2 regions of the Fusibacter sp. QWL-12 genome follow, and region 1 is predicted to be linked to the other one. Evidence: riboswitches for the same ligand, from Rfam matches in the RefSeq annotation. Region 1 holds a riboswitch; the other holds the start of a gene.
The links. Region 1 has a riboswitch for thiamine pyrophosphate ahead of thiT (energy-coupled thiamine transporter ThiT). Riboswitches for the same ligand answer to the same signal wherever they lie in the genome.

Region 1 (16,098 bases):
AGCTGCTCATCCAAGATGCGATCAACAAAATCATACAGGGTCGCACCACCCTTATCGTGGCGCACCGCCTCTCCACCATACAACACGCCGACAAGATCATAGTGATGAGTAAAGGTGAAATCAAAGAGATGGGCAGACATCAAGAACTACTTGCACATAAGGGCATGTATTATGACCTTTATAGGCTGCAGTACAGTGAGGGGGAAGGGATTTAAACCCTTTTACCTTTGAAGATATTGATGTGGTAATTAGGATATGAATTAAAAAAGAATTTAAATCTATCCCCTTCGAATCCGGTTGGCTAGCCAAAGGATTCTACGTGGTTAGATTTACAATTCTTTTTTTATGTCATAGTATCTAAGTTTACAGATGATATGTTTTAAAGAGATAAGGGATTAAATGCGCTTCTTGGGAGGTTAAAGAGATATGAATTGAAAAAAGAGATTAAATAACCCCCCTTCGAATCCGGCCCGTAAGCCAAAGGATTCTGCGTGGATTGATTTACAACTCTTTTTTTATGTCATAGTATCTAAGTTTAGTGATGATATGTTTTAAAATGAAAAGGGAAAAGGGTTTAATGCGCTTCTTGGGAGGATAAAGAGATATGAATTAAAATAAATTAAAATGCATTTAAATCTCTCCCCTTCGAATCCGGCCTGTGAGCCAAAGGATTTACGTAGATTTATGAAGTTTTCTTTATATATTGAAAACTCACATAGTTTGTATTTCTATTTATAAATTTTACACCTATAATATTAGGGTATAATACATACATTTCTAATTCAGGGGTATTTCCACATGAGAGTACATGAGAGAGTCTTTTTTAGAAGTAAGATCGAGGTTTATCGTCTTTATGATTCAAAGGGAGAGCTGACGATATTAGAAGAGCCTTATACCTTTGAGGTTTACGATATTTCATTGGGCGGTATGGGGGTTTTAACTAAAAAAGCTGGACTTGAAGCCTCAATTTTAGAATTCACACTGTACATAGAAGATTATCCCTATCGCGTTATGACCAAGATCGTATGGCATAACACAAACGGCATTTTTCATCGATACGGATTAGAAATAATCGGTCACAACAATATGCTCTTCAGACACTTACAGCAAATTATTAGTAAAGAAAAAGAAATCACCATCCACCAAAATTTAACGCATATGTAAGATAAACTGTGGCAGATCACACTACCTTCGGAGAATCCTTTGGCCAGCCAACCGGATTAGGAGAAGGTAGTGTGATCTGCCACAGTTTCCATTCATATCTTAAATTCCCACCACTCAGAATTGATTTTTGCCTCATAATGTGCTATGCTATCCCTGTAATACAACTTAAGAAATGATTCACCTAGGGGTGCCCTCATGGCTGAGAGCGCAAAAGCGTAACCCTTTGAACCTGAACTAGTTAGAGCTAGCGGAGGAAAGTGTGGAAGAATGAAAATTTTGACCATGTTTGGATTCCCCAAGCATGGTCTTTTGTTTTTTAGATTTCATTTGACACCCAAGAATCATTTAGATCCCGCAAAACCAAGCGGACTATTTAAATGGAGGTATCTTTCATGGAAAGAAAATCAAGCATTTCAACTAAAATGCTCGTCGAAGGCGCAATGATGATCGCCATCGCAACTGTTTTAAGCTACTTGAAAATCCAAACGCCACTTTGGGTTAACGGTGGTTCTGTTACTGCAGCAAGCATGGTGCCTATCATGGTATTTGCTTACAGATGGGGCGGTGCACAAGGCTTATTTGTCGGTGCAATCTATGGCCTTTTACAGTTCATCATCGAACCGTATGCAGCTCACCCACTTTCAGTCATTCTTGACTACCCACTTGCATTTGGCTTCATCGGTCTATTTGGCTTTTTCGCTAAAAAAGGCAGCGCTTTATCAAATGTGGTTTTAGGTGCGGTAGTAGCACTTAGTATGCGTTTTATCGCTCACTTTTTATCTGGATTTATCTTCTTTGCAGCATATGCACCAGAAGGAATGAACCCAATCTACTATTCTATGATCTACAATGGTTCATATATGTTACCTGAGCTTATCATTTCACTTGCTGTGTTCTTACTTTTAAGAAAACCAGTGGATCAGCTTAAATAACTTTGTAAAACTGTATTAAATGTAATTAAAATACTTTAATGAAATAGCCAACCTAAAAAAGCAACCTCAGTGTATGAACAGCGCTGAGGTTGCTTTTTTTACCATTGATTAACATCAACCTCCATCGTCACATTTAGATCATAGTGCGTTTGAGCTGTCGCTTCAATTTGATCTGACACCTGAAAGATATAGTCTGATGTATCAGAAAGCAAGACAACATAAAGCTCAAACGTTCTAATACTCTCAGGATAAATCAATTTCACAGAAGCGTTAAAGTCATTTTTTATTTTATCCCTCAGCTTTTGAGCCACTTGTCTTCTATCCTTCAGGGAGTTAATCCAGTTTGCTGAAAGGTTTAACTTGATATAGCCGATCTGTACCACAGAATCACCCCTTTAACTTTTCATGTTGATTTTACTTTTTAGCATTTCATTTTGACGGAATATTTCCCCTCAAGTCTATCATACTCTATACCGCTACATGTACAAGTTTAAATCATCGGGCATCAAGTTCACATATTTTACCACAAGGGGGATTGTGGCTAGTAAAAACGATTGTGACATAAGGAGAATGTTCTTCAAAAAAAAACGCTTTCACCCATAGAGAATGAAAGCGTTTTGTTTTAATGTTTGTTTTAATGTTTGATTTAATATTTGATTACATCATGCCGCCCATACCGCCCATGCCACCAGCCATAGCTGCCATGTCATTTTCTGACTTAACATCTACTACTGCTGCTTCAGTGGTTAAGAACATCGCTGAAATAGAAGCTGCGTTTTGAAGTGCTGAACGTGTCACTTTAGTTGGGTCAACGATACCCGCTTTGATCATGTCTACGTACTCACCTTTTAGTGCGTCGAAGCCGATACCTGCTGTAGCGTTTTTCACTTTTTCAACGACAACTGATCCTTCAAGACCAGCGTTGATTGCGATTTGTCTAACTGGTTCTTCAAGTGCTCTTGCGATGATAAGTGCACCTGTTTTTTCGTCGCCTTCTAATGTTTCAATTAAAGCATTTACAGCTGCGATAGCGCCAATAAGAGCAGTACCACCACCAGGAACGATACCTTCTTCAACTGCTGCTCTAGTTGCGTTAAGTGCGTCTTCAATTCTAAGTTTCTTTTCTTTCATTTCAACTTCTGTCGCTGCACCAACTTGGATCACTGCAACACCGCCTGCGATTTTAGCAAGGCGTTCTTGAAGTTTTTCTTTATCAAATTCAGAAGTTGTTTCTTCCATTTGAACTTTTATTTGTCTTACACGCTCATCGATTAATGCTTTTTCACCCATACCGTCGATGATGGTCGTATTGTCTTTATTGATTTTAACTGATTTTGCTCTACCAAGCATATCAAGAGAAGCTGACTTAAGCTCGTAGCCTAGCTCTTCAGTAATTACTGTGCCACCAGTTAAGATTGCGATATCTTGAAGCATCGCTTTTCTTCTATCACCAAAGCCTGGTGCTTTAACTGCGATACACTCAAAAGTACCTCTAAGCTTATTGAGGATTAAAGTTGTAAGTGCTTCACCCTCAATGTCTTCAGCGATGATTAATAGCTTGCCACCACTTTGTACGATTTGCTCAAGTAATGGTAGAATTTCTTGAATGTTGTTGATTTTTTTATCTGTAATTAAGATATATGGGTTGTCTAAAAGCGCTTCCATTTTTTCAGCATCAGTTACCATGTAGTGAGATACGAATCCTCTATCAAACTCCATACCTTCAACCACTTCAAGCTGTGTTCCGAAAGTCTTAGATTCTTCTACTGTGATAACGCCATCTTTACCTACACGCTCCATCGCTTCAGAGATTAATTCTCCGATGTTTCTGTCAGCAGCCGAAATTGACGCTACGTCAGCGATATCCTTTTTATTAACGATTAATACGCTTTCGCTTTTAATCACTTCTACAGCAGCTGCCACAGCTTTCTCGATACCACCTTTAAGGATCATAGGGTTCGCACCCGCCGCTACGTTTTTAACGCCTTCTCTGATGATTGCTTGAGCAAGTAAAGTCGCTGTTGTAGTACCATCACCAGCCACATCGTTGGTTCTAGTTGCAACTTCTTTTACAAGCTGAGCGCCCATGTTTTCGTATGGATCTTCAAGGTCAATTTCTCTTGCAATCGTTACACCATCATTTGTAATCAGTGGTGCACCAAATTTTTTATCTAAAATAACATTTCTACCTTTAGGTCCTAAAGTTACTTTTACCGTATTCGCTAATTTGTCTACGCCAGCTTCTAATTTCTTTCTGACATCTTCGCCAAACATGATATCTTTTGCCATAATATCCTCCTGTTGATTTAATTTACTTTGAATTCAAATGCAATTACTTTTAATACTAAAAACCAAACTTTTTCTAGTAGTCAAACTACTATTTTTAACTTAAAGCTCTATAATTTAAGATAATGTTAATTTCCGAAATGCATTATTCCATAACTGCTAAAATATCTGCCAATTCACAAATTGTCACTTCTTCTCCATCTACTTTGATTTCAGTACCAACGTATTTTTTAAATACGACCGTATCGCCTACTTTTACATCCGTAACTTCACTGCTCACCGCTACAACTTCTGCCATTTGCGGTTTCTCTTTTGCTTGTGACGGTAACACGATACCGCTTGCTGTTTTTTCTTCTGCTTCTAATCTTTTAATAATCACTCTTTTTCCCAATGGTCTTAACATTCTTTACCTCCTATTGATTTGAGTATTTGGTCAGCCACAATGGGCGATTTTTTAATAATGCATTTCTAGACTTATTCTAATATAATGGGGTCAAAAAATCAACAATTTTTTAGCACTCATTTGCATAGAGTGCTAATAAATTCACAGTTCGTTTACATTTGGTTAAACAAATTGGTCGCCTCAGATACAGCTGCCAGATAGTAGTCATTTACACGCTCCGAGGACAAATGGTTTTGCTCCTCTATGTCGATAACAATGTCCCAATTGCCGAGTTCGTAATGCTTGATCAGCCTTAAAATCTCATGGAAGGTGTTGTTACCACCGATCATGGCACACTTAATATCATCATGAAGTGGCAATGGCTCAATAATATCATAAACCGGCTTTTCTAAAACGGTATCTATCAATGAGAACAGTCCAAGCAAAAACGCTTCTGTTGAACGATTGTCCATGCCAAACAGTACGGAAAGCTTCTCTGCAAACAAGGCTCTTGAAAGCGATACCTTAAGCAGTTCGTCTGGTTTATCCTCTGAAATATCCTTTAGTAATATAAGGGTCGTCCACTTTCGAATTTCGTTAAGTCCTAAAAGTGTCAGCGCATGATTAACTGAGGTAATCTCCTGAACGGTATAAAAAGCTGGCGAGTTGATCAGCCTTAGCAGTTTATAAGTTAAGCTATAATCCTGTTTGATGATTTCAGCTAAGTGATTAAAATCTGGTTCTTCACTCATGGTCTCGTTGAGCAATGACATATACCTCAACGAGCTGTGACTAATTCCCTTGCTCTTACAGATAATCGGTTTTTCAAAAAAGTAACCTTGAAAGAAGTGATAGCCCAGATCGACTGCTTCAAGATAGTCCTCGTTGGTCTCCACTTTTTCTGCGAGGAGTTTTACACCTAACGGTAAATATTTCTCCGCGATATACTGTCTACCTTCTGACTGTAATACTAAGAAATCAACCTTAATGATGTCCACATAGGGCATTAAATCATCAAAGCGATTGTCACCAGTAAAGTCATCCAGTGCGATGGTATAACCTCTTTCTTTTAAAATGCGACATTTTTCCACTAATAGCTCATCGACGTCTAAGGTTTCTAGAATTTCAACTGTTAATCGATCGGGTTCAAAGACAAATGGCAAATTCTCAACAAGTAAATTTCGAGTAAAATTCACAAAGACGCCTTTTTCACCTGCAAGCTGCCCTATACCAAAGTTGATAAGAGCATCTATTACGACAGAAGCCGTTGCCAAGTCCCCATTGATGCTAATGTCGTATGTATTTTTATTGCCACTCCTATAAAGAATCTCATATGCCACAACCTTTAAGCTCGTGTCAAATATTGGCTGCCTCGCCAAAAAAACTTCCATAATGTACCCTCTGTTAATGCGACTGCATCAACTAATCCCTTTTAAGTATTCTTTGCCTCTCTTATATAATAAAACAAGTACTGTTGTGCAATACCTGGGTGTTCATCAAAATACTGTTTTACAAATGCTTCATGCCCTTTCTCTACGCCATATAGCTGAGCGAGCACCTTTTTTACCCAAGTGTCTACTGGAAAAGCGGTATCATCTGCATAGCCAAAGAGAGCGATACAGCTTGCGACCTTAAGTCCTACACCATAAAATTGTTCCAGCCATTTAATTCGATCCTCATGCGATAATGTGTATGCAGTGCTGAGATCGATCTGTCCGTGAACAATCGTCTTTACGGTTTCATAAACTGATTTAGCTCTATAGCCTATGGCCTTTACCTTCAAATCGTCCTCAGAGGCGTTTTTTAGATCCATCACCGTTGGGAATCCATAGAGTGACTTTCCTTCAAAATCACCGAGATAACGTCCGAATTTCTCACATAATGCTTCAACCGTCATGGCGATTTTAGGGATGTTGTTGTTGCTCGATAGAATAAAGGTAATCAGCATTTCAAACTCAGGCTGCTTCATGATGCGAAGGCCTTTTCCATACGCAATTGCTGCATTTAGATGCTCATCTTTTTCAGACAAGGCGCGCAAAATGGGTGCGTAATCTCTGTTTAAGTCAAAGTAGGTTCGAATACGCTCCTCTGTTAATCGTTCACCATAGAGTTTAAATCCAAATCGTCTTCGTTTTTGCACCTCTTTTAAAGGCTCTCTATCCTTCGGTTCAGTTAAATCATCTGGATCAACCAAATCATCTGAAGCATCAAATTTACTTGAATCAGATAAAGTCTTTTCATAAGCAATCACGAAGGTTTGATCAATAAAGCCTCGATATGCGTCATCGGTCTTTTGCCATCTAAAAGCCTGTCCTGAAAATAATGTCTTCTCCAAATCAAAGTCGCTGGTTTCTATCGTAATTTCTGTTATATATGGAATTTGAAAACGACCGTCAGTTTGCATGGATAACCTCTAAATTACAAATATTCGTACATTATCATTATAGCTTAAAATCACATTAAAAACAAAAAAGCTTCACTAATCTTAGCGAAAAGTGAAGCTTTGAGTCTAGCGTCCTATAAGTCCTATTTAAGTGACTTTATGAATCCTATAAGAAGATAAATTTAAGGATGAATAATACTGCAAGAATAAGTGTAACTGGTGTAACATCCTTGAATTTTTTGCTTGCTAATTTTAATGCTACATAAGAGATAACACCAAATACGATACCGTCTGAGATTGAGTATGAAAGTGGCATCATAATGATGGTTAAGAATGCTGGGATTGCTTCAGTGAAATCGTGGAAGTTGATTTCAGTTACTGGGCTCATCATGAATAAACCTACTAAGATTAGAACTGGAGCAGTTGCAGCACCAGGAATCATAATGAATAATGGTGAGAATAATAAAGCAATACCGAAGAATACAGCAGTTGTAACAGCAGTTAAACCAGTTCTACCACCTTCAGAAACCCCAGAAGCTGATTCAACATAAGTTGTAACTGTAGAAGTACCAAGGATCGCGCCGAAAGTTGTACCGATTGCATCTGCTAAAAGAGCTTGTTTTGCTTTTGGCACTTCGCCTTTTTCGTTGATTAAGCCAGCTTTTGTACTAACGCCAACCAATGTACCAACAGTATCGAAGATATCTACGAATAAGAATGTAAATAATACGACGAACATATCAAGTGATAGAATATCGCTCCAAGCAAAATCAAAGAAATAAGGTGCAGCAGGCATAGATGCTATTTTGTCTGGGAATGTTGTGATACCCATTGGGTAACCGATGATTGTTGTTAAGATAATTGCGATGAATAGTGCACCTTTTACATTATACGCAAGTAAGATACCTGCGATAACTAAACCAATGATAGCAAGTAATGCTGTACCTGAAGTAATATCGCCAAGTGTTAAAATTGCACCACCTTGGATTACGATGCCAGCATTTACAAGACCGATGAATGCGATGAAAAGACCAATACCAACAGAAATTGCTTTTTTAATGTTTTGTGGAATTGAGTTGATGATCGCTTCACGTACGTTAAAGAATGATAATAAAATGAAGATAAGACCTTCTAAAAATACTGCTGTTAACGCGAACTCTGGAGATTTACCCATACCAAGTACGACAGTGTACGCGAAGAATGCATTAAGACCCATACCAGGAGCAAGTGCAAATGGTAAGTTAGCTAAAAGACCCATAACAAGTGTTGCAACTAAAGAAGAAACTGCAGTCGCTGTAAACACTTTGCCCATGTCAAGACCTGCTGCATTTAAAGTAAGTGGATTGACGATTAAGATATATGCCATCGTCATAAAAGTTGTAAGACCAGCTAAAACTTCTGTCTTAACATTTGTACCATGATCTTTGAGTCTAAATACTTTCTCAAAGAAACCGACGTTTTTTTCCATAATAAATATAACCTCCAATAATTTCGTTCTTACAAAATAGATTGTACCAAATCGTTCGTAAAAACACAAATATTATTTTCGATTTTTGAAGTATTTTTCGTCTTTTTGTTAATTGTACTGTATTTTAATTACAAAACAATCGGATTTTGTCCGCTTTTAGGACAACTTGTATTGTTAATATTCTCTAAACGATTTATGGGAATACGTACTTTCGTTTTAAAATCACCTGTCAAATTCATAAAATTCGCACTATTCACACACAAATCCCCCTATAAAAACATTGTTTTGTTCGTAAATATGAAAAAAAGCTTAATTATTCCGCCTTCTAAGTCATTTACTTAGAAAACAACAAACAATTAAGCTTTCACTTATTCTATTATTCGGTTTATAAAAACGTCATGACAAAAGCGTAAAGCATTGGTAAAAGCACCGCAGGAAGCATATTCCCTACTCTAACCTTGGTAGAAAGTACCATAGATAAGCCCAGACCAAGAATTAAGAGACCACCAGTTGCAGACATCTGAACGACGACTTCATCTGTAAGTATAGAGGTTAGTCCGCTTGCAAGTAATGTAATAGAACCCTGGTAGATAAACACAGTCACTGCTGAAAACGCAACGCCAATTCCCAAAGTGGATGCTAGTACGATAGAGATAATCCCATCCAGTATGGATTTTGCAAAAAGAATTTCATGATTGCCATTAAGACCACTTTCAAGAGAACCCATAATCGCCATTGCACCAACACAGTACAAAAGACTTGCGGTTACAAAGCCTTTACTAAAGGAAGAGCCACTTTTTGAAAATCTTTTCTCCAAATGGTCGCCTAACTTTTCTAGTTTTTGCTCAATGTCAATCCATGCGCCAATCAAACTGCCCGCCACGATAAACAATATAATTTTCATGAGGTAATCCGTACCCTCAAGCGCACCAGACACCCCTATTAATGCGACACATAGTCCAACGCCTTGCATAACGGTTTGGCTGATCCGCTCAGGTAATCCACCTTTAACGAGAAGTCCAATCAAACTCCCTGCTATTATCGCTATGGCATTTACAATCGTTCCCAACATAACTTCACCTTCTTACTTATTATAGTAGCATATTTTAATGTACGAAAAATGTTGAAAATATTATTACTTATGGTATCAAGTTCGGCGAGAATAAGCAAGCGGAAATTTTTGAATCTTTTTACTGGGTAGCTGGACAGATGAGCGAGATATAAGTACACCTCCGAATCCGGTTAGTGAACTAAAGGATTCTCCGGTGTTCTTATATCTCGCTCATCTATCCAGCTAATGCGAAACGGATTCATATGGTGTTCCGCTACTAGGTTGGGGGCAAAGCCTACGGTGGTAATTATGAATCAAAAGGTCTCTTCGGTGTTCTTATATCTCGCTCATCTGTCCAGCTAACGTGAAACTGATTCATATGGTGTTCCGCTACTAGTGTGGGAGGCAAAGCCTACGGTGGTAATTATGAATCAAACAGATAAATGGTTAGAATTTCGTTAGAAAGCCTTATTAGGTGTTACAACTATATAAATGTCAGGTATATGTATAGATAAGTATTATCATTTAGGTGAACATTCAAAGAAAATGGGGGGCTTATGGAGCAAAAGAAGATCGTCAAAGAAGTCGGACTATATTTTATATTAACATTTTTAATTACTTGGTTGTTGTGGTTACCTTCAGTTTTAAACGCTTTGGACTATCAAGTACCTGTTTTTCTACTTATTATTAGCATGATGGCAAGTTTTACACCGTCAATTGTTGGTTTAATATTGCTCAAAAGGTCGTTGGGCGATCAATTTAAAGCTCATTTAAAGAAACGTTTTTCACTCAGGTTTAATAAACTATGGTTATTCGCTATACCCATCTACTTTTTTGCTACTGGTGGATTATCTTACTATTTGACCTATGTATTTGATCAAGGGTTTAACCCCACAAATGTGCCTCCTGTTTGGATGGTACCTTTGGTTTTTCTTCAAATTCTATTTATTGGTGGTGCATTCGGTGAAGAACTGGGATGGCGTGGGTTTGCCTATCCGAGAATGGTCAAATTAATGTCTCCATTTAAAACAACACTTTTACTCGGTGCTTTATGGAGCTTATGGCACCTTCCTTTATTCTTCATGGAAAACACAGTGCAATCCAATCTGCCAATTTATCAATTTATGCTACAAAATACCTTGATCACTTTTGTTTATACGTGGCTTTATCAAAAATCAAAAGGGAGTTTATGGTTAATCATCTACTTACATGCAATCGCCAACACAACCGCTGCCGTTCTACCTTACTGGCAAAGCAACACTGGACGATGGATCAACTTTATCATTTTACTAATCACAGTAATCGTTCTACAGTTTGCAAACAAAAAAGAAATACCTCAGAATTAATTTTAAGGTTAGAAAAAGAGCCTAAATACGACTCGCTCCGATCCCGGTTGGCTTGGCCAAAGGGCTCTCCACGACTCGTATTTAGGCTCTTATATTTTATAAGTTAATCTTTCATTTTATACTTTGCGTATCTGTGAAAGTAAATCAAACTTAGAATAATCCCACGATTTCTCCATCTTCAAGGATATCAATTCTGTTTGCAGCTGGCACTTTTGGAAGTCCAGGCATTCTCATGATATCGCCTGCCATCGGAATAATGAAGCCTGCGCCTGCAGATACTTTTACATCGTTAATCGAGATTTTAAAGCCAGTAGGTGCGCCGTAAAGATCTGGATCATCTGAGAAAGAATATTGTGTTTTTGCCATACAGATCGGCAAGTTGCCTAAGCCGTCTTCTTCAAATTTCTTGATATTTTTAAGTGCTTTTGAGCTAAACTCAACGCCATCTGCTCTGTAGATTTCTCTAGCGATGGTTTGAATTTTCTCAACGATCGGCATGTCAAGCTCATAAAGTGGTTTGAATTTAGCAACGCCTGATTCTGCAATCTCTACTACTTTGTTTGCAAGATCAACTGCGCCTTCGCCACCTTTTGCCCAAACTTGTGTTAAGACAACTTCCACACCAATTTCAGCACATTTTGATTTTAATAATTCTACTTCTGCAGCCGTGTCTGTTGGGAATTCATTGATCGCTACAGCTGCTGGTACGCCAAACTTACGCACGTTTTCAACATGACGCTTTAAGTTTTCAAAGCCTTCAGATAATGCCGTTAAGTTTTCAACACCAAGATCGTTTTTGCCAACACCACCGTGTTTTTTAAGCGCTCTTACAGTTGCAACGACAACTGCTGCACTTGGCTCAAGACCAGCAAAACGACATTTGATATCAAAGAATTTTTCCGCTCCAAGGTCAGCGCCGAAGCCCGCTTCTGTAACGACATAATCTGCAAGTTTGAGTGCAGTCTTAGTCGCAACAACAGAGTTACAGCCATGCGCGATATTTGCAAATGGTCCACCGTGGATAAATGCTGGTGTATTTTCTAATGTTTGAACTAAATTAGGTTTTATTGCATCCTTTAATAAAAGCGCCATAGAGCCCACTGCATCTAAATCCGCTGCAGTTACTGGTTTGTTTGCATAGGTGTAACCGATGATCATCTTTGAAAGTCTTGCTTTTAAATCTGTAATATCATCTGCAAGACAAAGAATTGCCATAACTTCAGATGCAACCGAGATATCGAAACCATCTTCTCTTGTAACGCCGTTTGTTTTTCCACCTAGGCCAACGACGATATTACGAAGCGCTCTATCGTTCATGTCTACAACACGACGCCAAGTGATTCTGTTCGGATCGATGCCAAGAGGATTGCCTTGGTGTAAATGATTGTCAATTAGTGCAGATAACAAGTTATTAGCTGTTGTTACTGCGTGAATATCACCAGTAAAGTGAAGATTGATGTCCTCCATAGGAACTACTTGAGCATAACCACCGCCTGCAGCGCCACCTTTAACGCCGAAGCATGGTCCAAGTGATGGTTCTCTTAGAGCAGTAAAGGTTAGTTTGCCAATTTTGTTAAGTCCCATACTAAGACCAACGTTTACAGTTGTTTTACCTTCACCAGCTGCAGTTGGATTAATAGCGGTTACAAGGATTAACTTGCCATTTGGTGCATCTTTCTTACTTTGAAGCACCTCAAGATCAACCTTCGCCTTGTAGTTACCGTATAGCTCAAGACTGTCTTCAGAAACGCCAACTTTTTTAGCAATTTCCCTAATGTGCATCTTTTGAGCTTCTTGAGCAATTTGAACATCCGTTTTCATAAAAATCCCCTTTCAGTTATCCAATTAATGTGTTTTCTAGACTTTCTATTAACTTGATCGTTTCAGGTGTTCCCATGATATGAGCGTGTTTTTTAGCTTCAGCTAAATAATGTCGCCCTCTTGCTTCATGTCCGTTTTTTACTAATATAACCCCTAGATAGCCTTCGGCTTCACTTCTTCGCCAAAGTGTATCTACGGTTTCAAAATGTTTAAGAGCTTCTTCAAAATAATGTTTTGCCAAAGCCTCTTCTCCCATTTGGAAGGCGATAATCCCTGCATTTGTATTAAAGATAGAACCACCTCTAATAATATTCTGTAATTTGCAGAGCTCAATTGCACGTTCTACTTCAGCCAAAGCTTCCTCAAGGCGATTTTGCCTTCTAAAAGCTTCAGATATATAGTTATAAGCGGCTGCGATGTTTAGCATATATCGACCTGATTTGCCTAGCTTTTCAAATCCTACAATAGAATCAGAAAAGTAAACTCTCGCCTCTTCATATCGCCCGGACATCAAGCTACTTATACCCATCAATCTCAGTAAAACGGCATCATTTTTTAAAGATCGGTGTAACTCAGAAAGCTTTTCAATTACTTCAGGCATTTGCAGTGTGTGTTCCGTCTGAATCAAGTAATAGAACCACTGAACATATGCCTTAAATAAAAGCTCCTCATCACCACTCTCACTTGCAATCTTTATCAGTTCATCTACCAAATGCATCCCTTCTTCATAAGCACCATTTCTTATAAAGTAGCGTGCCTTCATATGAATAAACTGACCTCTTAGTGTCAGAGTTGCAGCATCTTCATCAATGCGATCAAAGATAAGCTCAAGCTCTTTAAAATAATCCTCTGGATGTCGATCCATAACCACTTGAACCTGAGAATTCACTTCAGGATAAAGCTCATGGCTAAAATCGAAATACGCTTTTAGATATTTAAGATAATACGTCAGATGCTTAACGTTATTGCCAGCACTTTCGTAATGATAAATCAGTTTTTGATAAAGTAGCAAGTCCTTAGAATCCCCAGTCAACCCTTCTTCTAAAAGGCTACCAATTCTATTGTGTAAGATCCTTTTTTTAGTGGCAGGTGTTTGACCGTAGACGTGCTCCCTTAATTTATGATGTGTAAACTTTAGCTTTAAGCTCGTTTCTCCCTCAATCTCTTTAATCAAATATCTTCTCTTAAGTGATTGAATGGTTTCAAGTAACGTATCTTCGTCTGTGATATAGAGTTTACAAAGCAATTCAAAGTCAAGTTCATCGAAAAACATCGATAGCATGCTGATGAGCTTTACTTCATGTGCTTCCAGACCGATAAAACGTGAATCGAGGATACCCTTAAATCGATGTCTGCGATCTGCTAGGTCCTGCTGAATCGCAACTGAACCTTCTACTATAAAGAAGGCATTCCCTTCAGACTCATTATAGATTTGCTTTTTCTGATCGATGCTAAGCGGGCGATCGGTCAAATAATCCATAAAGGCATATGACTCTTCTTCCGAAAAGCGATCTAAAGAAATCAACAGCATTCGATCATATTTATAAAGCTGACCCATAAAATCATCTAAGGTCTCCGAAAACTCATTCCTTACAGTTGCAACAAATACGAAGCCCTCTACATGATGTACCAAGCTAAGCAATAACCTTAAGCTCATTGGGTCCATCCACTGTAGGTCATCTACATAGACGACCAATCGCGTTTTCTTCAGGAGGCGATCAAACAATTTCATCGTCAACTTCTCTAAATAGTCTGAGTTAATGGTTTCTGGATTTTCCATTGACTGACTAGCTGACCACTCATCAAATCCCGGGAAAAATTTCGTTAGCACTTGCTTAGCGAATAGTGGCATCTCAATTCTTTGCTCTTCCAAAAGACTAGAAAGTTGCATAAAAATGTCATTCCACGCCTTGTAAGCATAACCTGATTCTGCTGGATAGCAAGTGGCCTTTAAAACTTTAAAGGTACTTTTATATCGACTTAGGCAGGATTCAAGAAGCTTTGTCTTGCCGACCCCAGCTTCTCCACTGACGATAATCGACTGTCTATTTTGACCAATAGCCGTCTGATGTAATGTTCGTTCAATGATTTCCGCTTCTTTTAATCTCCCAAAGTACGCACTTTGTTCCTTTTCATCGGTTTTTGGGCTGTATATCAAGCTATAATAATGATCCCGAGTTAACTTATCTGGCTGGATACCCATTTCTTCATCTAGCAAAGTTTTTAAATTGTTATAGACCTCGGTAATCTGTTTGTACTGTCCTAAATGATAATGAAGCGTCATCAATTGGCGACTTGAAAGCTCATCGTATTCATCAATTCTATGCATCACAGTTGCGATGACAAGCGCTTCATCATAGGCTTCATCCTGTATCAACTGGTCAATCTTACCTTGGGCAAGTTTTAGATACTTTTGATTAAGGGCATTTTCAACCTCTAATCGCCACTTTTCAAACCCTTCTGCTTCTTTTATGGCAAAGGCTTCTAAAAAACGACCTTGGTATTGCTCTAAAAAGTAACGTTCGTCACCGTCGATGTCAATCTCGATATCGACACTTTTCCCCATCTCAACCATGTGCTTGTTTGGACAGTCAAAGAGTTCGAAGTCTAAGTCTTTTTTGAGGCGGTACAAGCTGTTTCTGAGATTTTTCTTTGCTGTGGCATCCGGTACGTCACACCATATGAGCCCTACGAGCTCATCTCTTGAAACGCGCTTTTCATAAGCAATATAATAGAGTAACGCTTCACTTTTCTTAAGTGAAATCTCAATTAATTGCCCATCAATTTTTACATGTGGTTTACCGAAGAGTTTGATAGATACTTTCATACACGCCTCATTACAAATTTATATACATAGCAAATACTTAATTAAAAACCTCCATTCAAAACGAAAGTGTCTGTGAAAAGAGGTTTTTAATTCGTTAAATTCTGGCTTAATATGATGATGCCATTATAGCACACTCTTAAATTCATCTAAGCAAAGATTAAGTGATTAAAATTTATTTACCACCTGGTACATAGTGTTGGTTAACTAGTGAATTGATCAGTTCATCATCAGCAAGATAAGGTAATGTGATATGATCTCTTTCTCTCATATCATTATAAGCCATCGTTGTTTCGATCGCATGCTCATTTCTCGCCCATGCACGTCTACCAACGCCACCCATAACATCCCAAGGCATTGCATTTTTAAGAATCTCATCCACACGCTCGCTACCATCAAGCACCATACCAAAACCACCATTGATGGATTTACCGATACCGA
Region 2 (16,098 bases), 1.7 Mb from region 1:
CCCGCAAGGTACATGGACGCAATCGTTCTTGCATTCAATGTCCCAATGTTGATGACCAGCGCGTTACAGATACTTGTAATTTCAGATACCTCTGCTTGATCGTCAGACATGATTGGCGAAGCGCCTATTGATAAGAGAATGTTTGCACAATCATTTACGGTTACGTAGTTGGTGATGTTGTGTACTAAAGGATGCTTAAGTCTAACGTTTGTCATAGGTGTAAGTAGTTCGGTCAATTGTACCCCTGATATATTTTCTTTAGTTACGTTGATTGTCGTATGAGCTGAGTTTGTATTTGTATTTGAATGATCCATTATTAATCTCCTTTGAATTTATTTTATAGACTTTTTATTCTGAATCGGACTTATTATCAACTTTATCGCCATTAAAATTAACATGATCGGCAAACTGTTACCAATAGGCGTATCTAGTTTTAAGAAGTACTGATATAGACCTGCACCAAACGCCCAAAGAATCAAGTTCTGAATGCTATAAAGATCGCTCCCACCTCTTCTTTTAAGCAAAAAGTAATCCGTTAGTAAGATGGCAAACATAGGTGCAAAAGCTGATCCAATTAAATAAAGAAAGCTCTCATAGTATGTGGTTGGAATCATAATCGCTAAAAGAGCACCAATACCGCAGATGATGAGTGCCACGGTTTTCTCGTTTGCTTTTTTTAGTGTGATAAAGCTAATCGCACCAGAATAAACATCTAAAAATGTCGTTGTAACAGTTGAAAGCGAAATAACTAGAAGCGCTAAAACAGGTAATCCAGCTGCAGTTAAGAGTTCACCGATATCACTTGTCCCAGCATATAGCGCAGCGCCAAGGCCGATGGCATACATAAAAATACTCCCTACGGTATAGCCGAATGCACTTGCGATTGGACCTGATTTTTTTGAGCTTGCATACTGCGTATAGTCAGAAATTAAAGGCAGCCATGAAAGTGGCATAATAATACTGAGTTCAAGTGCCAAACCAAAGGAGAGCGTTTCCTCTGAGAGCATTGGTGTTACACCACCGGAAAAAGCTTTAAAGCCTAGATAGATGCTCACTAAAAAAAGTCCTGTAACTGCAATAAGATTAAGCTTTTTTAGTCGATCAAACCCAATGCCGATCCAAATCGCTATTAAAATGGCGATAAATAGACAAAGTAGAATTTGAAGCGTTGAACCATTTGATGTAATAAAAGTCAGTGTGGGCATTGCTGTCAGTACACCGCCAAGTGCACTTGCACCGCTACTGATCATTACCGCTGTCCAACCAATGAGTTGAACCACATTGAGGATTGCGAATAGTGGTAAGCCGTATTTTCCAAAGCTGAGTTTAGATGACTCGATTGCTGCAAGGTTTTCATGTGCGCCGATGGCACCTGCGAGCCATAAGATGCCACCACCAATTAGGTGTCCTATAATGATAGCGAGAAGTGCTTTTCCAAGTCCAAGTGGTGCAAGTAATGCGCCTGTAAGGATTTCAGCGAGAGAAACTGCTGCTCCAAACCAAAGGATGCTTAGATTAAAGTTAGATAGTGATGCTTTGTGTGTCATTCTTCCTCCTTTTACGGGAAAGGAAGAAACGGTTAAATTTCGTCAGATACTAGATGTAACCAAACAGCTGTATGTCTAGCTGCTTACATGTAAGTCTGAGACAACATAAAAGGGTGCACCCAAAACTAGGTGCACCCATTCAATCATTCATGTCGCTTCCCTACGTTGGCATTATCCAAATCAGGTACGGTCGAAACTCTCAGTTTCCTCTCAGCCCATATATGAGCTCCCGAATTATTAAATTCGCCTTATTATAGCATGTGGTTCTATTTTATGACAAGTTAATCTTCTGTAGGATTTACTTGATAATAGATCTCTAATAGTGTAAACCTTTCATTGTTCTCTACATAGTTGCCTAAAATTCTACCCCATAATAGATTCCTAGAGCCGTAACCAAACTGATCAGTATAGCTTGCGAATCGTTTGATAATTGCACTAAAGTCAAAATTAGTTTGATTCGATAGAGCGTACATTTTGAGCGTATCTGAGGCAGGTATCACGTCAAATGAATCGATGTTTTTATTAGGATAGGCATGTAGCATTTCTTCTGTGATGGCGATTCCCCAATCAAAATGTGAAGGATCATCTGAGCTCAGCTTAAAGCTATAACTAACTTCAGGCAGCTGACTCATCCAAAAGGCGATGTCTTCAACTTCATCAATTAACAGGTTTTCATCGGTCTGAATCATACGATAGAGTACACCTTGTGTCACTTTTTCAGGCTCAAAAGGAATGTTAGGCAGGTTAAAATCAGAAAGCTTATAGATCTGAGAAGAGCCGATAATGCGATTAAGTTTCTGTAAATGCTTTTGAACTTGCTCTAGTCTTTTGAGTTCAGATGTGATGTGATCGACTTGATTTTGTAAAGTCGTTTGGTAGTCGCTTTTCTCGATGCCCAGTGAAAGCTTTGCAGCTTGATCCAACGGAAAATCAAGACTTCTGTACCTTCTGCAAGATAGGAGCTCCCTCACATCGAAGTCATCATAATATCGATAGCCATTGTTTTCGTCCTTTTTGGGCTCGACGACACCATACTTCTCGTAAAGACGTAAGGTATCTGGGGTTAAGCCAATTTTTTCAGAAAATGCTTTAATTGTGTATTTCATACTTGCCTCCTCGTTTATTTTAGCGAAGAGTTTAATGAATTTCAATGCAATATGAGAAAGAAAAAAATAATTTGTTAAATTCTTGACATTGGTGTTACACCAAGGTTTATTCTATGAAAAAGACGGCCGTCTAAGAGGATATGTTAAATTTATATCAGGAGGATATTGTGAAAACGTTAAGCAAAAAGGGGTTAATCGTACTTTTAAGTTTGATGCTCGTGTTGGGCTCACTTAGTGGTTGTGCAAATGACGCTACACCTACGACTGAAGCGTCTACGACAGCAGAGACAACTGTCGCTGAAGGTGGCGTTCACTATAACGCAGGTACTTACACAGGAAAAGCGGAAGGAAAAGAAGGTGTCATCGAAGTTTCGGTTACCTTCTCTGAAGATAAAATTGAATCGATTGAAATCGTTAGTCAAACAGAAACAGCGGGTATCGGTGCTGAGGCGATTGAAAGATTAAAATCAGATATTGTTGCTTATCAATCATTAGGATTAGATGCAGTGTCTGGGGCTTCTGAAACCAGTGAAGCTTTATTAATGGCAGTTTCAGAAGCTGTAAAAGCTGCTGGTGGTGATGTTGACGCTTTAAAAGCGGTTGCTATTGAAAAAAGCAATGCTGGTGTGACAGAGACCTTAGAAGCGGATATCGTCGTTATCGGTGCTGGTGCATCTGGCGTTTCAGCTGCAGTTTCAGCTGCGGATGAAGGCAAAAAAGTAATATTAGTTGAAAAAACAGCTACAGTTGGTGGCGCGAGTAACCTTTCTTGGGCAGGTAAGTTCTACAACTCCTCTGCTTCAGTAGCGGCGGGCTTAAACATCGCTGTTGAAGATGAGATAGCAAACTGGATCGTCAACAATCACTGGCGCGTAGATGCTTCTGCAATTCGTCAATATGTGGTTAAATCTGGCGAAACCTATGACTGGTTAAATGAAAAAGGTTATACAACGACGTTTATTAATTTCTTTGGTGAACCGCTTCACATGTTACCGGCATATGAAACGCGTCAAGGACTTTTAAGAAATATGATCAGTGACTCTGTTGAAGCAAACGGCGGACAGTTATTAACCGAAACGACAGGTAAATCATTGGTAACAGATGCTAATGGCAACATCACAGGTGCAATCTGTGAAAAAGCAGATGGTACAGTTTTAGAAATCAAAGCAAATGCAGTAATCCTTGCTACTGGTGGATATGCTGCTAATGCTGAAATGGTTAAAGAATTATTTGGATTTGAAGGTGTTAACGGTGGTTTGGGTCAAAACGTTGGTGAAGGCTTAGAGATGGCTTGGGCAATCGGAGCAAAAGTACCAGATAATATCGGTGGTCAAATGCTTCACCAAACCTTAGCATCTGCAACGGCTGATCTTAAAAAGTCATATGAAAGCTTTGAAGCAAGCTACCCATTAATGTTAACTTACCTCCCTACTTTTATGAATGTTGGCCCATCAGGTGCAAGATTTAGAGATGAAGCAGCGACGTTAACAGCAGTCGCAGCAGCTAATACTAGTGCTTTCAACGGACCATATCACTATGTTATCGTATCGAAATCTCAAATTGATGCATTAATTGCTTCAGGTATGACCGGTGTAGGCGCAACGAGATTACCAGGTATGCCACCTGAGTTTTATGCAGATTTTGCTGCTCAATTTACACTCGACACACCATGGGCAGATGCTTATGCTGTGTTTGATCAAATGGTTGCAAACGGCGATGGTTTCAAAGGTGATACCCCAGAAGCTTTAGCTGAAAATGCAGGAATGGATGCTGAAGTATTCACAGCGGCATTTAATCAATACCAAGAAGCGATCAGCACAGGCGTTGATACTGCTTTTGGTAAATCAACAGACTACCTTTTATCTATGGGTGAAACAGGTCCTTACTATGCAATCAAAGCAGAAATCAACAACCTCGGTTCAGTTGGTGGCTTACTCGTCAACTCTAGATTCCAAGTACTAAATGACAACAGAATCCCAATCAAAGGTCTGTATGCAGTTGGTTTAGAATCAGAAGGCGTCTTATTCAATGACACTTACGTTGGAAACGGCGTCGGCATCGGCTACTCATTCACATCAGGCAGATTAGGCGGCACCTTCGCTGCAGAAGATTTAAAATAGTCTTATAGCAATAGCATAATAAAACAATAAATAAAAACCTCCAATTAAGCGGATCTAATTAAGCATTTAATTAGTACCTCTATTTGGAGGTTTTTTTAGTTTGGTTCAATTTATTTATTTATAATTAATGATAAGGTTTTAATATATTTTGTGAATTCATTATAGATATTCATATGCCGTAGCTGATAGATAAAATAACTTTCGGAGGAGGCTCCGCAGTTAGGATGCATTGGCGAGCAATAATCGAAGATTACGACCAGCCCTCCAGAGAAAGTTATTTTATCTATCAGCTACATTTTATTATCTAAACTTGCATGAACAAACCCTCAGTGATATAATAAAAATCCTTTCGACAAAACTAAATATTATCTTAGGAGGCACAATGATTGAAATTGAAAATCTTTCAAAAGCATTTCGAGTTGCCAAACGCAAGAACGGATCTCTACTTCGGCGCGAGCACGAAACCGTTCATGCGTTAACAGATGTATCGTTCAAGGTGAATTCTGGCGAAATCGTCGGTTACATCGGACCCAATGGTGCCGGTAAATCCACCACTATCAAAATCATGAGCGGTATTCTGGTTCCAAGTTCAGGGAAATGCCAAATCCTTGGTTTGACACCATGGAAGTCCCGTATCAAGCACGTCCAAAATATCGGTGTGGTATTTGGACAGCGTACACAGCTATGGTGGGATGTCCCTGTACTGGATTCATTTAATCTCTTGAAGGACATCTACAAGATGTCACCTACAAGCTACAAACGTTCATTGGATGAACTGGTGAGCACCTTGTCATTAGAATCACTACTACACGTGCCTGTCAGACAACTCAGTCTCGGTCAAAGAATGAGATGTGAAATTGCGGCAGCACTTCTCCACGAACCCAAAATCCTTTTTTTAGACGAACCCACTATTGGACTGGATGCGGTATCTAAAATCGCAGTCCGTCAAACCATTAAGAAAATTAACCAAGAACGGGGTGTCACCGTCATACTTACGACACATGATATGAGTGATATTGAAGCGTTAGCGGATCGTATCCTACTGATCGGAAAAGGTCAAAAGCTATACGATGGTGCACTTGACACCTTGAAAGCCCAATATCTTAAAGAAAAGCGAATCGCCGTTGATTTTGACGAAGCGAGTGATTTTTCATGCCCTGAAGGTACGACACTCATTCAAAAATCAAATGAACGTGCACTCCTAACCATCGACCTTTCAAAAACAAGTGTTCCAGCTGTCATCCACCAACTGACAAATCAATTGATGATCAAAGACATCACTGTGGAAAATCAAGCGATAGAAGAAATGATCGTCGCACTTTATAAGGAGATGGCGATATGAAAAAGTTACGCTCATCCTATCAAGCAGCTATCTTTAAGCTAAGGCTGGCACAGGGTCTGACCTATCGCACGGCTGCAGCTGCAGGTGTGGCGACACAGTTTTTTTGGGGCATGATATTAATCATGATGTTCACTGCTTTTTACGGTAATCAAACATCTGTTGACGGCTTTACAAAATCACAGCTGACTACCTATATATGGCTACAACAGGCATTTTTGGTCTTTATCGCACTTTGGATTCGCGATTTAGAGCTGTTCGAGCTTATCAGAACAGGCAACATCGCATACGAATTGTGCAGGCCGATTAACCTCTATAGTTTTTGGTACACTAAGCTTCTGTCTTCGAGGTTCGCAAGCGCTGCTTTAAGATGCTTGCCCATTTTGGTGTTCGCTTACTTCTTTCCAAAGCCATATGGACTTGAGTTACCTGACTCTTTCACTGCCCTTTTACTTTTTATCGTCGCATTGGTTTTAGGGGTAATGATCAATGTAGCGATATCGATGTTTATCTATATCTCTGTATTTATAACACTTTCACCGATTGGATCACTCCTCATCTTTAGCGTTGTAGGTGAGTTTTTTTCTGGTATGGTAATTCCGATCCCACTTATGCCAGACACCTTACAAAAGGTATTGATGTGTCTACCCTTCAGATATACTGGGGATCTTCCATTTAGAATCTACTCAGGAAATGTAGGCATCACTGATGCGGTGATTGGCATATGCATTCAAATCTTCTGGCTGCTTTTCTTGCCGCTCCTTGGTAATTTTCTACTCAACAAGGCACTCAAGCACCTTGTTGTTCAGGGGGGTTAATATGAGACTCTATTTACATTACGTCAAGATGGGCATCAAATCGCAGATGGTTTACAAACTGTCCTTTTTTCTCTTGTGCATCGGTCAGTTTTTCGTTCCCTTTTTCGTCTTTATCGGTATGTTTCTTCTTTTTGATCGGTTTGAAAACTTGCAAGGCTGGTCTTTTACAGAGGTTGCCCTTCTTTACGGAATCACCCATATGGCATTTGCACTTGCTGAGGCATCTGTCAGAGGCTTTGATTCCTTTCCAAACTTAGTTAAGTCTGGTGACTTTGACCGCTTATTACTGCGTCCGGTGAGCACACCGCTACAGGTACTGGGCTGGAAGTTTGAATTTACACGCATCGGAAGATTGCTACAAGGGGTTTTGATTTTTACATGGGCACTTTCAAAAATTGGATTGCACTGGACACTGTTAAAAGTCATCTGCATCTCAGGGATGCTAATTGGTGGCATCTTTATCTTTTCAGGATTATTTATCATTTTCGCCACGGTGGCATTCTGGACCATAGAAGGACTGGAAATCGCTAATATCTTTACAGATGGTGGTAGAGAGCTATCGCAGTATCCACTTTCCATCTATGCGAAAAGTGTAAGGCGATTTTTTACATTTGTTGTCCCGTTTGCAGTTGTCAATGTCATACCTTTGAGTTATCTTCTTGAAAAACCAGGTTATCAAAGTAGTTTTTATGCTTTTATGCCCTACATTGGTATGTTTTTTATCATCCCTGCTCTCTTCTTCTGGCAGTTCGGTGTTAAACATTATAAATCTACGGGGTCATAATTAAAATGAGAAAGCAATTGTAATCGACTTAAGATTACAATTGCTTTTTTGTACACGAAATATTAGTCAATTAATTATAATTCGTGGGTATAAAACCTTTGAGGTGAAAAATATGATGAATGATATAAACGAACTTATTAAACCCTATGATCCAGCACTTTATGAAGATTATATAAAATACTACGAAAACTATACCTCGAAGGTGCATGATTTAAACCTAACCAATCTAGATATATGGCATGAAAGTCATGAACTACACACCTTAGAACTTGGTGGTTATCTCTATTTTATTTATCATCCTGATAACGTCTTTGAAAGAATGATATCTGAACCGGTTGGTAATTATTCAGACTTAATAGCTCTGAAGGATAGCGTCACTGCACTTCTATCCCTACTAAGAGCAGAAAATAATACAATAAGATTTAGACGTGTTAGTGAGTCGTTTAAAGATCAGCTTGAATCTTTTGGCTATCCCCTCAATATCACTACATCCGAAGATTATTATGATTACTGTTATGATTTAGAAAAGCTAGCAACGCTTTCTGGTAATGCCTATCATAAAAAGAAAAATCATTTGAATCAATTTAGAAAGTATTATGTGGATCGATACAGAATTGAAACCATTACTCCTGAATCTTCAAACGATGCACTTACCGTTGCTCAAAACTGGTGTACGGCAAACGGCTGTGGTGACACCTACGATCTTTGCTATGAGTTTGCAGGGATTAAAAACGTCTTAACACATTGGGAAAGCTATGCGACAAAGGGCTTAATTGGAAGTCTTATCTATGTAGATGATCGTCCAGTGGCGATGTCTTTTGGAGAACGGATACAAAATGACACTTTTTTATGTCATATTGAGAAAGCAGATGCGGATGTTACAGGGGCTTATACCGCAATTAACCATGCCTTGGTCAATCAAGTTTTAGGTCAAGCAAGTGTCGTTAACCGTGAACAAGACATGGGAAAAGAAGGAATTCGTAAGGCAAAACAATCCTACCACCCCATAGAATTGGTTAAGAAATTTGACGTTTTGGTTGAATAAAAAGAACAATTAATATAATAGTAATGGGTTATAATCAATCGATATCGATTGGCTATAACCCATTAATTCTTTATGAACTAATTTAATAAATCATAAATTCTATTTCTTGCATTGTTTTTATATCATGACTCTTAATACCATAATTTGAAACCGTATAAATTTTATTACCAGACCAAATTATGCGACTTACAGACTTAGACGTGTCATACCAATAAAGAGAACTATCCTCAATTTCTTTTTGAGTTAAATGAGAGGACTTACCGAGTAAAATAAAGCCTACTTCTGGGTTGATAATGTAAACATACGCACCCTGAAAAACAAATTTATTATCATAATAATCACCTTCGTAAAGTGTTACAGGTAATGCAAATAAGTTTTTTTCATAAGAAAATAAGAGTGACTTGTGGTTGTTGAGCACTTCTGTATAACTATAGCTTGAACCAAGGGTAATTTTACTTTTTTCTACTGGATTAGAAACATCTGAGACATCAAACAGTGCAATCTTAATACCTCCTAACATCTGACCATTTCCAGTATCGATCATTTCTCTTCCAAATCCAATCACAGAATTTTCACCATATGGATGAAGATAGTCACTGTAACCAGGTATTTTTAAAAATCCCAATACTGTTGGTTCTGAGGCATCTTTTAAATCAATAACATAAAACGGATCTACCTGTCTAAACGTTACAAGATAAGCGCGGTCTCCTGCAAATCGAGCGGAATAGATACGTTCTCCAGGTGCTAGGCCCTCTAGTTTTCCTGTTAAATGCATCTTTGAGTCAAAAACATAGATGTTGTTTTGTGAATTATCAAACCATGTTTCTCCAGATGTCGTCGCAACCCTGTATTGATCATTATAAGCATCAATGGAAAACTGATTGAGGATATTTCCTGGTACGGTACCTTTACTACTATATTGAAAAGTGCCGTTACTTAACTCAAATTTATATAGATCTGTAAATCTCAAATTGACAGGTGCGAAATAATCATAAATCATCTGATATTTGTATTGATAGCGTTCCATAGCAATGATCATTGTGTTTGAACTTGCATATACGGTTGAACTATTACCTAGAAAAACATTTATATCTGGACTTTTATCTAAAACATCTAAGTCAAATCCAAGAGTTATTAATAAGCTCCTTTCAATTGAATCAGGGAAATACTTTAGTTCATCAAGACCCACGGTTATTGTTTTTACTTCATCTTTTCCATTTCCTATTATTGTATCAGTGAAATTTGGAATTGGGTTATCAATAGTATAGTTGTAGGTAGTCATCCAAGCATTTTGAACCATATAAAGTTTGCCATCGGTTACTCTTGAAGTGAATAAATTACCTTCATTATCAAAAGTTCTAATTAAGTTTGGGTCAGTAGGATCTGATATATCATAGAATAAAACAGAATTTAAAATGGTGCTTGGATATTGAACCGGAGGTATATCATAGAGATAAAAATCTGGATCATCTATCAAATCGTCTGTTGATGGTGTTGTGGGTGGATATTCAATAGCATATGATATTTCCTTCCGAGCGATAACGATGAGCATATTCTTATAAAGATAAAATTCTGATGCTCTTAAATTATCATCAAACATAATTGTTGATATTACTTTCATTTGTTCACCAGAAATATCTGTAATTTTAATATCTTGGCCCCTTAACTGGTAAATAAGATTGCCATTGGTTTTAATTATATCTGATTCATCGACGCCATTTACCTGGACATTAGTATCGCTATGATCTGGCTCTGCTACTGGGGCTAAATCTGCGAGTGGCTCATCTATAGATTCTAAAGGCATTTCTTCGATAACATAATCATTTGATGGAGGAACATAATATTGTGTGTACTTTTCTGCATATTCAAATAATAAGCGCAGTTTTTCATTTGAATCTACAGTGGGTAAATTATTTGTATAAGTAAGGGGTTTAAAACCACTTTTTATTGAAATTAATCTTTTAACTGGATCCCATGAAACTTCATTTCCAAATGCTTCTGATACAAATTTTAATGGTACAAGCGTTCTCCCATTTTTTATCTGCCCGGGGACATCGAGTGCGATCAATTCGCCATTAATATTACCAAAATTTTCATCAAGTTTTATTGAGACACTTATTTCTTCGTTATAGGCAGTTGCAATTCGTAAATAGTTATTCCAACTTATATTCAGACCAAGTGCTTCAAAAATTGATTTGAAAGGTACAAGTGCTCTACCATCTTCAATTTGAGGTGCAACTTCAAGTTGTAAAGGTTTGCCATCAATCTCAATTTGAATGTCATTTTCAGAATAGCTTGGTACACAAACCAAAATGAAAAACAGCATTAAAATGATGATTTTTTTATACATCCATTCTCACTCCTTTCTTTAAGCAAAAAAGACAACCCAACATGGTTGTCAATCTATTAGTTTGAATGCCTCGTTATATGTATTGTGTAACCATGAAGCTTATATACCCATACTTTACAAAAGCCTTTCAAGTTTTCGACTTGTGATTAATATCAAGAGGTCTAAGTTATTCATCAAAAATTTATGATAATAAAAAAAACAGCCCGAAGGCCGTTTTCTAACTATATTTTTATATCTCGCTTTGGATAGACAATAAAGGCAGTTATCATCGAAACGATGACGATACCACCTGAAATGATGAGATAGGTCGTGTCTAAGCTACCTTCTTTTAATATTTTCTGTGCTTCAAAGTACTTAAACGGTGTTAAGTACTTCATAAAATCTAGCTTGTCGCTTAATGCCATAATGACATTGACGAGGTATAAGATAAAAACAAGCACTGCTGAGAGTTTTCCGCTACTTTTATATCGCTTTAAGACACTCGCCATGAGATAACCTATTGATAAGAATATCAGCATGATGATGAAACAAGAAACCGTAATCTGAGTTAAGAATTTGAAAAACACTTGATCGAGATCATAGGGTTGCATCGCTGCTGTAGTTGCAGCAAAAATAACCAATGATAGGAAGACGGTATTGATAAGTGCTGCAAGCCACTTTATAAATAGTAGCTTCCTTCTGGAAACTGGTAAAGTAAGTAGATATTCTGCAGTTTTATCTCTCTCCTCTTTTGCTATAATGCCATTCCCGAGCAGTACAGCGTAAACACCAACCATGATATAGAAGTAAAGTGCCACCAAACTAATATAGCCTGTTGTGGTGGTTAAGTTGGCGTTCTCCATAGAAAATGCCTTGAGCATCCCTTCTGGCATGGCGTCGAGAACATCGCTCATCTCTGGATTATCATAATACGCAGAAAACTCAGAGGTCATCATAAAAATTAAGACGATAAAGACCACACTCCAGATGAGCAATGTTTTAAATTGTGCTTTAATTTCCCATTTTAATATGTGCATACTTTGCCCCTTTGTTTATACAGAATGAATGTCTTTGGTCAAATACGTTTTGTAGGAAACGACAATTGAAACGACAACGATGATAAAGTACATCATAAAGTAATTAGAATTAAGTTCCCCATTTTCTAGGATATAATTGGGTTCAAAATAATGAAATGGAATCAGTCCACTCACCCATTTGCCACCGACGATGGTTTGAACACTATTCACGATGTAAAGGCCAAAGCACAAACCAAGTGATAAGCTAAGCACGGACTTCACCTTTTTAAGAAGTGTTGAAATAAACAAGCTCAGTGATAAAAATAAAAGTGATAGTGGTAATAATGTTAAAAGTAATAGAACCATACGCTCTTGGTCATAAGGGTGTCCGTTTCTGAACGCCTCTACTGAAATCAACGATGCTCCAATTGCGATACCACTGGATATGATCATGATGATAACGGATGCTAAGAACTTAGAGATATAAATTTCGCTTCTAGACACCGGTTTGGTCATTAAATAATCTGCAGTCAGCTCTCTTTCTTCAACGGATAGGATAGAAAATCCATAATTGGAGGCTTGGATAGCAAGCATGAGCTGAAGAAAGACAAACACAAATGAAAAGTAGCCTGGAACCGTCGCAAGTGATAATTGACCACCCATTCCAAATGCCTGTAGAAGCTCTTTTGGATAGTTCTCTAGCATCTTATCGACAAGTGCTACGTCGTCACCAAATGTAGGATAAAACATCATAAGTAAAGCTGCTAAGATGACTAATGAGATACCCCAAATAATGAGTGATTTCAAATGCAGCTTAATCTCGTATTTTAAAATATTTAACATCAGTGCCTCCTAGCGATAATAATGCATGAAGATTTCTTCAAGCGTCGGTTCTTCTATTAGAACGTCTTTGAGGCTATTTTGACTGACGAGATGCGTTAATTGATTGATATCTCCTTTATAGAAAAATTTAAGTTCGCGATCAACATGATGAATATTGGTTACTCCTTGAAGGTTGATAAACTGATCTGATGGGATCTGATTGCCTTTTAGTGTTACTTTCTTGTAGTTGTCCTCTCTCATGGACTTGATATCATCCACTTTTATAATTTGACCATCTTTTATGATCGCAACTCGATTACAGAGACTTTGAACCTCTGCTAAAATATGTGATGAGAAAAAGACACTCGCACCATTTTGATTTTCTTGCTTGATGATATCGAAGAATTTTTGCTGCATTAAGGGGTCGAGACCACTCGTAGGTTCATCAAGTACGATCAGTTTAGGTGAATGCATGAGTCCTTGTACGATACCAACTTTTTTCTTGTTACCATAGGAAAGATCCTCAATTCTCTTTTTAAGGTCCAGCTCCATGATTTCTGCAAGCTCGCGCATTTTAACTTTAGAATTTTTATTTTTGAAAAAGCCTGCGGTATAATTCAGTAAATCGATGACCTTCATCTTATCATAGTAGAAAACCTCAGATGGCAAATAACCTATTTCCTGACGTATTTCTGGTCCAGACATAAAGCAGTCTTTACCAAAAATTTTCGCCGTACCAGAGTCTGGATATAGCAGTCCAAGCATGGTTCTAATTGTTGTAGACTTTCCAGCGCCATTTGGGCCGATAAAACCAAAGATCTCGCCTTCCTTTACATCCAAAGAGACTTGTTCAATGCCTCTTGATTTTCCGTAGTATTTTGTAAGTTGATTTAGCTCGATTACGTTCATATGCTCCCCCAATTGTGTATTCTATAGTTCTATGGTTAATGGGTTGGTAAACTTTTTATAGAGTTTCAGGATATTATCGACTTTGACCAATTGATTTTCCATATTCCCAACCAACGCGATATAAGGTAAATTGCGCATCTGAAACTCACCTATCAATTTACGATTTTCTATGGTATCTTCACTCATCACGATGAAAACTACATCCGGTTGTAACATATGGTCCGCTTGTATGCTTAAGAATTCGGGATGATCCACATGATGCTTTTGACGATAGATTAAATTAAGCTCGTACAGTCCAGCTTGTATAAGTAAAAACTGATTGGCGTCGCTGGTTTTTGTTTTTATTTCTGTCGCTACTTTATTTAAGCCTAATCCGATATCTTCTATCTTAAAATCATCATCATATGGTGTGACCAACTCAGTTTGGTAGATTTCACTTAGCTTCTTAACCAAGTTAAATGTCATTTCGCGGTCATAACCTAAAAAAGCGACTTTTGTGATGAAGTCATTATAAACTGCTGGTGGTACAAAGTTACGATTTGCAAAAGGATTGTTTCTAATATCGGTACCAGTTACGTGAATTTCTTTACGGTCAATGTCTACGATTCTATTTTCAGCGTTTAATGCATGACTCATTCTAAAGCCATAAGCTTCACTTGAAAAGAAAACATCTATTTTTTGCCCGGCCAACAACTCTATGATAAAATCCACATGCTTTTGTTGTATTTCATCTGTCCAGCCGATATCGGTAGGGACATGCCACCCTTCTATAACGGTTACTTCTGGATATTGCATTCTGATCCAGTTAGCTCTAACGGTTAATGGAATGTGCGTGTGTTTGGGCGCGTCGTATACGATAACTATGAGTTTTTCTACTTCTTTAAGTGATGATTCTATAAGAAATTGATGTCCATTGTGAAAGGGTGCAAATTTTCCAACGGTTAAGCCTGTTTTAAAAGGTTTAGACATGGTGGTTCTCCTTTCTATCATATGTGAGCTGTACCAATCCTGTCTGAAAGGATTCTACTTTGACGAGATTTAAAACTTGATCCATGGATTTTTCTTTAAATAATCTAACGCCTTCACCTATAAAGGTTGGAATTACAGAAATGATCCATCTGTCAATCAGGTCCATTTTATGAAGTGTATTCACTAGCTCAGCACCGCCATCTACGAAAACATCACCCTCCAAAGTTTTTAACCTTTGAATCAGTGCATTGAGGTCTCCGTTATAAAAGTAAGGGCCATCGCTTGTAGTCTTCTCTTTCGATGTAATAATATAGCAAGGCACATCCTGATGTGGAAAAGGTATACCGAAGGACATGACTTTTTCATAAGTTTTTCTGCCCATTAGTACAGAGCCGACTGTTGTTAGAAATTGATGATACCCGTAATCTTCGCCTTCCTTTTCAACGAGTGATAAGAATGCTAAATCTCCATCGGGTTTTGCGATAAAACCGTCTAATGACATTGCAATATATACGACAACTTTTGATTGTGCCATAAAGCCTCCTGTAAATATAATTGAAAAACTGTCCTTTTATACTTACCCTATTATAACTTCTACATTCACTGATAAAATCCTTTAATTAAAATCTTTGGAAATAGTGTTTATAGATATTACTAAAAGTAAGAATGTGGCAAATAAAAAAGAGACGACGTCCATCTAATTAAAGATTAATGTCATCTCTTTGAAAGTCTAAATTATTTTAAATTGAAAGAATACTCTATGATAATTAAAAAGTTTTCTTTTCTAACAGCTGCAAATTTAGCATAAAAGCCATCTAATCTTTTAACGATAGGCGTTAGAAGATAAGTACTTGATTTAGAATCAAAGTAGTCTTTGTATGGCGGGTATATCTCGAATAAGTTGAGTCCTATACTTTCAGCTTCAGTTGCTGTAATAATTTTGCCTGACGGATCAAGGACTTGATAGTTAGAAATTTTATGTTGCTCTGCAAATGACTTTGCTTCTTCAACTGATCTTTTGGCATGGTATTCATTCATTAAAAACTCAAGTTGTTGCGTTAAAATCACATCAATACTCTTAGAAGATATTGTTTGGTAGAAACGCTCATTAATGTCACCTAAGTTTAATGCAGAGGTTTTAAGCTTTTCAATATCTAAGCTCATCGTTTTTACGATAGACTTTGTTGTTAATACGGTTTGATTATTTGTTGATGTATGATTTGAAATAGCTTCAATTTGATTTTCTATTTCATGGACCGCATTTGAAAGTCTATCTATTGCTGTAAAGGCGTGT

Region 2: it holds a riboswitch for thiamine pyrophosphate, as region 1 does, so the genes downstream of both, cytX (putative hydroxymethylpyrimidine transporter CytX) here and thiT (energy-coupled thiamine transporter ThiT) in region 1, are expected to answer to the same signal.

Annotation. Positions count from the first base shown of each region.
Region 1 is NZ_CM178745.1:1,384,948-1,401,045, forward strand. It holds gene AC4PID_RS07025 (ABC transporter ATP-binding protein) at 1-215, shown strand, start outside; gene AC4PID_RS07030 (PilZ domain-containing protein) at 799-1,164, shown strand; TPP riboswitch at 1,338-1,438, shown strand; gene thiT (energy-coupled thiamine transporter ThiT) at 1,557-2,096, shown strand; gene AC4PID_RS07040 (DUF503 family protein) at 2,195-2,479, opposite strand; gene groL (chaperonin GroEL) at 2,754-4,385, opposite strand; gene AC4PID_RS07050 (co-chaperone GroES) at 4,528-4,785, opposite strand; gene AC4PID_RS07055 (EAL and HDOD domain-containing protein) at 4,938-6,155, opposite strand; gene AC4PID_RS07060 (DNA glycosylase) at 6,197-7,168, opposite strand; gene AC4PID_RS07065 (NCS2 family permease) at 7,314-8,615, opposite strand; gene AC4PID_RS07070 (DUF554 domain-containing protein) at 9,001-9,687, opposite strand; gene AC4PID_RS07075 (CPBP family glutamic-type intramembrane protease) at 10,224-11,012, shown strand; gene AC4PID_RS07080 (formate--tetrahydrofolate ligase) at 11,163-12,833, opposite strand; gene AC4PID_RS07085 (ATP-binding protein) at 12,850-15,660, opposite strand; gene hutU (urocanate hydratase) at 15,833-16,098, opposite strand, start outside.
Region 2 is NZ_CM178745.1:3,633,886-3,649,983, reverse strand. It holds gene thiM (hydroxyethylthiazole kinase) at 1-314, opposite strand, end outside; gene cytX (putative hydroxymethylpyrimidine transporter CytX) at 333-1,547, opposite strand; TPP riboswitch at 1,688-1,790, opposite strand; gene AC4PID_RS17455 (MerR family transcriptional regulator) at 1,829-2,653, opposite strand; gene AC4PID_RS17450 (FAD-dependent oxidoreductase) at 2,821-4,773, shown strand; gene AC4PID_RS17445 (ABC transporter ATP-binding protein) at 5,156-6,115, shown strand; gene AC4PID_RS17440 (ABC transporter permease) at 6,112-6,930, shown strand; gene AC4PID_RS17435 (ABC transporter permease) at 6,932-7,714, shown strand; gene AC4PID_RS17430 (DUF2156 domain-containing protein) at 7,827-8,759, shown strand; gene AC4PID_RS17425 (beta-propeller domain-containing protein) at 8,842-11,109, opposite strand; gene AC4PID_RS17420 (DUF2705 family protein) at 11,331-12,125, opposite strand; gene AC4PID_RS17415 (ABC transporter permease) at 12,141-12,947, opposite strand; gene AC4PID_RS17410 (ABC transporter ATP-binding protein) at 12,957-13,835, opposite strand; gene AC4PID_RS17405 (adenylyltransferase/cytidyltransferase family protein) at 13,857-14,804, opposite strand; gene AC4PID_RS17400 (dihydrofolate reductase family protein) at 14,797-15,339, opposite strand; gene AC4PID_RS17395 (methyl-accepting chemotaxis protein) at 15,540-16,098, opposite strand, start outside.